DNA from 2 places in the Photobacterium sp. TY1-4 genome. Region 2 is predicted to be linked to the other one. Evidence: predicted binding sites of a transcription regulator. Region 2 holds the regulator's gene; the other holds the start of a gene.
What was found. The regulator PurR, encoded in region 2, represses purine synthesis genes. The targets are predictions, from matches to a motif close to TNANGNAAACGTTTNCNTNA.
Positions count from the first base shown of each region.

Region 1: purE (5-(carboxyamino)imidazole ribonucleotide mutase) is a predicted target of PurR. The motif match lies at 2,084-2,103, and genes of this name have one in related genera.

Region 1 covers NZ_CP099734.1:3,524,410-3,528,767, forward strand. The annotation lists gene aroE (shikimate dehydrogenase) at 1-402, opposite strand, end outside; gene hemF (oxygen-dependent coproporphyrinogen oxidase) at 494-1,399, opposite strand; gene tsaC (L-threonylcarbamoyladenylate synthase type 1 TsaC) at 1,406-1,963, opposite strand; gene purE (5-(carboxyamino)imidazole ribonucleotide mutase) at 2,174-2,665, shown strand; gene NH461_RS16305 (5-(carboxyamino)imidazole ribonucleotide synthase) at 2,662-3,777, shown strand; gene NH461_RS16310 (type I DNA topoisomerase) at 3,886-4,358, opposite strand, start outside.
Region 2 covers NZ_CP099734.1:1,487,481-1,491,838, reverse strand. The annotation lists gene NH461_RS07030 (FecCD family ABC transporter permease) at 1-372, shown strand, start outside; gene NH461_RS07025 (heme ABC transporter ATP-binding protein) at 369-1,184, shown strand; gene purR (HTH-type transcriptional repressor PurR) at 1,657-2,664, shown strand; cyclic di-GMP riboswitch class I at 2,941-3,046, shown strand; gene NH461_RS07015 (TfoX/Sxy family DNA transformation protein) at 3,174-3,767, shown strand; gene NH461_RS07010 (hypothetical protein) at 4,091-4,358, shown strand, end outside.

The DNA.
Region 1 (4,358 bases), 1.5 Mb from region 2:
CACGCCCCGTGCTGCGCCACCCGCCCCGACCAACAAGACCCGTTTCCCTTTCAATGCGACCTGATGCTGCAGCAAATCCTGTACTAACCCTTCACCGTCGGTGTTGTCTCCGAGTACCAGCCCATCATCTAATTTTTTGAGGGTATTCACAGCACCGGCCAGACGCGCCCGTTCGGTCAGCTGATCGACATAGTCAAAGGCCTGCTCTTTAAACGGCACCGTCACATTACAGCCGCGTCCGCCTTCTGCAAAAAAAGTATCCAATGCCGCGACAAATCCATCCAACGGGGCCAGCCTGGCTTCATAACTCATCTTCTGTGCCGTCTGACGCGCAAACAGGGTATGAATGAGAGGTGATTTACTCTGGGCAATCGGATTGCCGAACACAACGTACTTATCCATTTGCAAGAAATCCATGCGCTGAAAACAAAAAGGGTCAGTGAATCACTGACCCTATCATTGCCTTTCCACTGGAACAAACCGTTTTTAGCGGTTACCAATCGCGGGGTTGAAGGTAGCGCTCATCCAGCACAGCCTCCGGTGAGCCAGGCTCCGGCTCAAATCCATATTCCCAACGCACCAGAGGCGGCATCGACATCAGGATCGACTCAGTCCGACCGCCACTTTGCAGGCCAAACAAGGTGCCACGATCGTAAACAAGGTTGAACTCCACATAGCGGCCACGGCGATAAAGCTGGAACTGACGCTCCCGCTCGCCGTACTCGATGTCTTTGCGGTTCGCCACAATCGGCAGATACGCATCCAGATACCCGTTCCCGACCGCCTGCATGTAGGCAAAGCTCTTCTCGAAGCCCCATTGGTTCAGATCGTCAAAGAACAGCCCGCCCACGCCGCGGGTTTCATTGCGATGCGGCAGGAAGAAATAGCGATCACACCAGGCTTTGTGCTCGGCATACACCTCATCCCCGAAAGGCTGGCATAACGCCTTGGCCGTATCATGCCAATGCTGGCAGTCTTCCTCGAAGGGGTAAAACGGGGTCAGGTCGAAACCACCGCCAAACCACCACACCGGATCTTCGCCTTCTTTCTCGGCGATAAAAAAACGGACATTCGCATGGGAAGTCGGCACATAAGGGTTGTTCGGGTGAATGACCAGCGACACCCCCATGGCTTCAAAACTGCGTCCCGCCAACTCCGGACGATGCGCGGTTGCGGATCCCGGCATTTCGGTGCCATAGACATGAGAGAAGTTCACCCCGGCCTGCTCGAACACCAGCCCCTGGCGCAAAACCCGACTGCGACCACCGCCGCCTTGCTCTCGCTCCCAGGCATCCTGCTCAAAGGTTGCCCCGCCATCTTGCTGCTCAAGCGCCTGACAAATCCGGTCCTGAAGGTCTAACAAAAACGTTTTTACGGCTTGCTTACTCACATCTTGCATCATTGATTATCCTTGGCGAAAAACTTTCCCTGTCCGGGCATCTCGGATCTCAGACGGATTGTCACGTCCGCCGGTTTCCCCTTGTAAAATAGCCGGTAGATACTGACCCAGCTGTTGTTTGACTTCTTCGGCACTCCGTCCCGGCGCCTGACCGGTCAGGTTGGCACTGGTCGAGGTGAGCGGCTTGCCAAACTGGCGGCATAACTGCTGCACCAACGGATGATCCGTCACGCGAACTGCAATGGTGTCAAACTGGCCGGTCAAAAAGGCCGGGACGCCCGGTTTGGTCGGCATTACCCAAGTCACCGGCCCGGGCCAGGTATCGAAAATCCGCTGCTTCTGCGCGTCGCTCAACTGGCTGTCATCCACATAAGGCGCCAGCTGCGCGTAATTAGCGGCGATCAGGATCAGCCCCTTTTCGATCGGACGCTGTTTGAGCGCCAGTAGCTTATTAACCGCTTGCTCATTATCCGGATCACAGCCCACGCCAAACACCGCCTCAGTCGGGTAGGCCACCACATCCCCTTGCTGCAGCGCAGCCAGCACTTGCGTCAAATTATCCACATCACCCTCGTTCCGGCACCGGTTGGATGCCCGTTTCAACTTTGTTGCGGGTATTTTACCCACTCCGGCCTGACAAGGCCATGTTCCGCAATATCCCTTAACAAAACCTGAGACAAACCCTAACGCAAACGTTTTCCTTCACAAAAAATCACCGTATAATGCGCGCCAAGCCTTCGTTGCCTTCAATTAGCTAACCCAAAGGAGATCGGGATGAAAGTCGGGATTATCATGGGCTCAAAGTCAGACTGGCCAACCATGCAGCACGCTGCTGAAATGTTGGAACGCTTCAACGTACCGTATGAGACCAAGGTGGTTTCGGCCCACCGGACTCCGCATTTGCTGGCTGAATATGCAGAAACGGCCCATGAGCGCGGCATTAAAGTGATCATTGCCGGTGCCGGCGGTGCTGCCCACCTGCCCGGCATGACCGCTGCATTTACCAGTGTGCCGGTCCTAGGTGTTCCGGTCCAGTCACGGGCGCTGAAGGGCATAGATTCACTCCTGTCGATCGTCCAGATGCCGAAAGGCGTTGCCGTCGGTACTTTGGCCATTGGGGATGCCGGTGCAGCCAATGCCGGTTTGCTGGCCGCCCAAATCATCGGCACCCAGGACAGCACCGTGATGGCTGCCGTCGATGCATTCCGTCAAGAGCAAACCGATCAGGTGTTAAGCAACCCGAACCCGGCCGAGGACGCATCATGAAGGTCTTAGTGCTGGGCGCCGGCCAACTGGCCAGAATGATGGCGCTGGCCGGAGCCCCCCTGAATATTGAGGTCCTGGCTTACGATGTCGGCACCGGGCATGTGGTGCACCCGCTGACCCAACAGCTGATGATGAAAGGGCTCAATACGGCAATCACCTACGCCCATGTGATCACCGCGGAGTTCGAGCATATCCCGCATGACATTCTGGCGCTCTGTGAAGCCAGCGGCAAATTCCGCCCGACGGCGGAAGCCATTAAAGCCGGGGGCGATCGCCGTCTGGAAAAGCGCCTGCTGGATCGGGCCGGGGTGGCCAACGCAACCTATCACATCATTACCAACCGGGATGACTTTGAACATGCGATTGACACCGTCGGCCTGCCGATGGTGCTGAAAAGTGCCCTGGGCGGCTATGACGGTAAAGGGCAGTGGCGACTCAAGTCTGCCGACGCCAAAGAAGCGATCTGGGCGGAGCTGGAGCTATTCCTGCAAGCCGCGCCAGAGCAGGCGATCGTCGCCGAAGCCTTCATCCCGTTTGATCGGGAAGTATCGATCATCGGCGCACGCGGGCAGGACGGTAGTCTCGCCATTTACCCGCTGACCGAAAATACCCACAGCAACGGCGTCCTCAGCCTGTCGGTCGCCCAATCCGATTCGTCAGCGCTGCAAGCCGATGCGGAAGCGATGTTCAAGGCACTGGCAGAAACGCTCGATTATGTCGGTGTGCTGGCAATTGAATTCTTCGAAGTCAACGGGACGCTGTTAGTGAACGAAATTGCGCCGCGCGTCCACAACTCCGGTCACTGGACCCAACAGGGCGCTGAGACCTGCCAGTTTGAAAACCATCTGCGCGCCGTCTGCGGTCTGCCTCTGGGGAGCACCGCTTTGCTGCGTCCGACAGCCATGGTCAATATTCTCGGCGAGGATACGCTGGATAACGCGATCTTAGGTCTGCCGCACTGCCATGTTCACTGGTACGGCAAAGAAAAACGCGCCGGCCGGAAAATGGGGCACATCAATGTCTGTGCCAGCCCTGCGTGCGATTTAAAAACCGCCCTGGATGAGCTGGCGGCACATTTGGATCCGGATGCATTTCCGGTCGTGCGGATATAGCCTCGGTCCCGCATCCCCCAATTACCAAAAAAGCCAGCGATTGCTGGCTTTTTGTTGCTTCAAAGACGGATGATGACATCAGGGCTCAGAACCCGGGCAGGGCGCGCTTTAGACGTCCTGATAAGCGTGACATTTACGATCGGCGCACTGCAGCTTGCTGCCACCGGCCAGTTTTTTCTCGATCAACAAACCAAACCCGCATTGCTGGCAGTGGCCGGCAACCGGCTTGGCATTCACGGCAAAACGACATCCCGGATACTGATCGCACGCGTAAAACGTTTTGCCATAGCGAGACTTACGCTCGAGCAAATGTCCCTGTCCGCATTCCGGGCAGGTCAGTTGGGTATCCTCGGCTTTGCGCTCCGGTGACTCAATGTGATGACACGCCGGATAGCCGGAACAGCCAATAAACATCCCATAGCGACCCTGGCGAAGCAGTAGCTCCTCGCCACAATCCGGACAGGCTTTGCCCAGGTACTTCACTACATGGCCGTCATTGTGATGCAGCGGTTTAATGAAATCACAGGCGGGATACGCCGCACAACCTAGAAAAGGTCCTCGTTTACTGTTGCGCATCACCA
Region 2 (4,358 bases):
GACGCCAATGCCCTGAATGCTTTTTTGCTGGGGGAAGCAGAAGCCCGACATATGGGCGTCAACGTCCAGCGGCTCAAACGCCGCTTGATCCTGCTCTGTGCTGCGGGCGTCGGGATCTGTGTTTCTTTGAGCGGGGTGATCGGTTTTCTTGGTCTCATCATCCCACATCTGGGCCGGATGCTGTGCGGCCCGAACCATAAAGTCCTGCTTCCGCTCTCTGCCCTGCTGGGCGCACTGGTACTGCTGGTAGCCGATATGCTGGCCCGAGTCGTGGCGGCACCGACGGAATTGCCGGTGGGCATCATTACCGCCATTCTCGGCGCGCCGTTCTTTATTGTCATGCTGATGAAACAACGAGGCAGAATGTCATGAATACCGCGATTAACCCTGTCTCTGCAACGACGCAAACGACACCAGCGATTAACGCCCGTGCGCTGAACCTGACTCTGGGCGGCAAAACACTACTTGATGACTTCACCCTCAGTTTGGCCAGCGGCGAGCTGACCGCTTTGCTCGGTCCGAATGGTGCCGGCAAAAGCAGCCTGCTGAAGGTACTGTGCGGCGAAGCCGACGGCGGCGGCACGATACAATTTTTCGGTCAAGATCGGAACACCTATGCCCCGGCGACCCTCGCCAGACACCTTGGGGTCCTGCCGCAACACAGCAACCTGACGTTTGCGTTTACTGCACGGGAAGTGGTTGAGCTGGGCAGCTTACCCCTGCAACTGACGAAAAAAGACACCCAAGCACTGGCAACTGAAACCATGAGCCGGGTCGATGTCCTGGCACTTCAGGACCGCCTATACCCCACCCTGTCCGGTGGTGAAAAACAGCGGGTTCACCTAGCCCGGGTGCTGACGCAACTCAGCCAGGCGGGTGAGCAATGTATCCTGATGCTTGATGAACCGACTTCTGCCCTGGATCTCGCGCATCAGCACCGGACCTTACAAGTGGCCCGGGAGCTGGCCCGGGCCGGTGCGGCTGTGATTGTGGTGATCCATGATCTCAATCTGGCCGCCCAATATGCCGATCGGTTAGTGATCATCAATCAAGGCAAAGTGCAGGCTGATGGCACGCCATGGCAGGCGTTAACCCCCGACATCATCCAGCAGGTCTATGGCTGGCCGGTCCACGTCAGCAAACATCCGACCCAGGATTTCCCGGTCGTATTGCCCGCAGGATAAGGAAACCTGCCTAACCTGCACCATCCCCAGCACGATTCTCCCGGTTTTCCTCCGGGAGAAGCGATGGCCGACATAAAGAACACCACCAGATATGCATCCAATTTGAGAAAATTTGCAGTGAGTTTGTTGATATCTATCAAGAATTACTACCTTGCGATACAGAAACGTTGCACTGTGCGCTACACTCAGTAGAATGTGATCGCAAGCGATTACACAATGCAACGCCTGAAAGGCGAGAAGAACAAGAAAGCCGCTCGGAAGAGAAGCGGCTTTTTGACGTTTTATACGCAGTATGAAACAGCATGATGATCCCTGTGAACGCAGATCATCATGCCAAACTGAACAAGTATCTGGCCTGACTCCAAGAAGCAAACCAGATACTTATTCAGTTTGGTGCACGGCTGTTGAATGCTGTTCAGATCAATGAAGAGAAATGGGCCCAAGCCCGCTTTGAATTATTAGAAGAATAAGTATGGCAACGATTAAAGATGTTGCACGTTTGGCAGGTGTTTCAACCACAACAGTGTCTCACGTGATCAATAAAACCCGGTTTGTTGCAGAAGCAACCCAGAAGAAAGTGCTGGCCGCCGTGGATGAGCTCAACTATGCCCCGAGCGCTGTGGCGCGAAGCCTGAAATGTAACACCACCCGGACCATCGGCATGCTGGTGACCAAATCAACCAACCCGTTCTTTGCCGAAGTTGTACATGGGGTTGAAGAATATTGTTATGGCGAAGGCTACACGCTGATCCTGTGTAACACCGAAGGGAACCTGGAAAAGCAACGTGACTATCTGCGCATGCTGGCTGAAAAGCGGGTCGACGGATTACTGGTGATGTGTTCCGATCTGGACGATAAACTGCTGGCCCTGCTCGAGCGCCAGAAAGATCTGCCGATGGTGGTCATGGACTGGGGTCCGGAGAGCCCGCACACCGACAAAATCCAGGACAATGCGGAATTGGGTGGCTATGTCGCGACCAAATACTTTATTGAACACGGCCACCAGAAAATTGGCTGCCTGACCGGACACAGTGAAAAACTGACCTGCCGTGAGCGCCTCAAAGGCTTCCACAAAGCCATGGCTGAAGCCAATTTGAGCGTCAATCCGGACTGGCTGATTGAAGGCGATTTTGAGTGTGAATCTGCCGTGGCGGCTGCCAAGCAGTTCATCGCCATGGAAGAGCGCCCGACCGCGATTTTCTGCTTTAACGACATTATGGCAATGGCGCTGATCAGTACGTTTGAGCAAGCGGGTCTGCGCGTGCCGGATGATATCTCCATCATCGGTTATGACAATATCGATCTAGCGCCGTACTTCTCACCACCGCTCACCACCATCCACCAGCCGAAACAACGGTTGGGTAAGAAAGCCATTGAAATCCTGATGGCACGGGTGAAAGACAAACAACATGAACGCCGGATCTTTGAAATGGCGCCCGAATTGGTCGTGAGAAAATCAGTCAAGAACCTAAACATCTGATTTCATAAACACTTCAATTTTTCTTTTCAAAAAAACCGATAGCTTGCTATCGGTTTTTTGTTGCAATTTTGACCATCCTCTGACCACAGATTTACATCCCGAATTTATCAAGACCCATAACGTGTTAAATCTGGCCCAATCCCGACCAACTTGTTCAAAATTTAATAAGTTTTAAATTTTTGCTAGCAGGCTTTAGGATCTATTTGTGGGAGCAATATCACATTTTTAAAAATGGGACCAAGTTCAAAAATATCTTCTGAGATATGCTTGTTTATGTCACGAACAAGGCAAACCATTCTAAAGAATGGGACGCAAAGCCTCCGGCCTAAGAGTTACTTATTTATCAATAACTAAGTGGACTTATGGTAGCGGGGTTGCCGATGGATGTAGCAAGAAGTCATGTTCAGAATCCTGACAAATCCCTGACATTGCTTTTCTTCGTAATTTGCTAATCTGAATCCTCGCTCTGTTGTTAGGTGACTCGAGAAATTTTTCACCGAGTAAGAAGCATGGACAAACCAGTACTTAAAGATTCTCTTCGACTGTTTCAATGTTTTGAAAATGTAAAATCACGTTCAATGTTTGGTGGTTTTGGGATTTTCTCAGGCGAAACCATGTTTGCGTTAGTGGTTAACGACAAACTTCACCTGCGTGCCAATGCCGAAAACGAAGAACAATTTAAACAAGCAGGACTCAGCCCATACGTTTACAAAAAGCGTGGATTTCCGGTCGTCACCAAACACTTCGCAATTCCTGAGGAGTGGTGGGATGCGCCAGAGCAAATTATCGAACACGCCAAACAATCTTTTGAGGCTGCTAAACAGGACAAGGAAAAGAAAAGCCAGACCGGCCCGAGCCGTATCAAGGATTTGCCGAACCTACGTTTAGCCAACGAACGAATGCTGAAAAAAGCAGGGATTTGTACCGTCGACGAACTCTACGAAGCCGGTGCATTAAACGCTTATAAAGCTCTGCAGGAAACGCATCAGGAAACGGTCAGTATCGACTTGCTCTGGGCGCTGGAAGGCGCGGTGAGCGGACGTCACTGGTCCGTCATTCCACCGCAGCGTCGTTCCGAGCTGTTGTCAAAACTCAACGGCTGAACCCTTCCCGATTCATTGTGAAAAAGAGGCGGCTTGCGCCTCTTTTTTTATTTCATGCTTCGCTTCCCATCCCTTAACCAAGCCATCCCTGACCTGAACAAGCATTTAAGAAGCAAACTACGCGGTTCAATGTCGGTCGCCACGGGGAGTATTTATATGCCCTGCGCCCTGTCAAATTTGTACCAACCGAAAGACATTTTTCTGTTAAGAAATGACAAAGATTGACACCACTCCCAAAGCTGTTCACAAATTCATCAACAGGGTTTTCATCCCTTGCGACCTCAGTAGAATTGGGGCGTCAACGCAGCCGGAAGGAAGGTATCATGTACAGCTCGCAGCCTTTTCCAGGACAATCCAATCAGATGTTCAAAGACAAGTTTTGCAAATGGCCAAAACTGATGCGCCTGTTAGTCCTGCTGAACTTTCTGCCGACAGCAATCATCGTCTTTGTTGTCCATCAACAACTGGCCCCGTTTTCAATGCTCGATGAAATACTAGCCTTGACCGCTGGGTTTAACGGCCTGCTGTTGCTGTGGGGCGTTTTGCTTAAAATCCGTGCCAAAAAATACTGGTACCGCAACTATCATATCG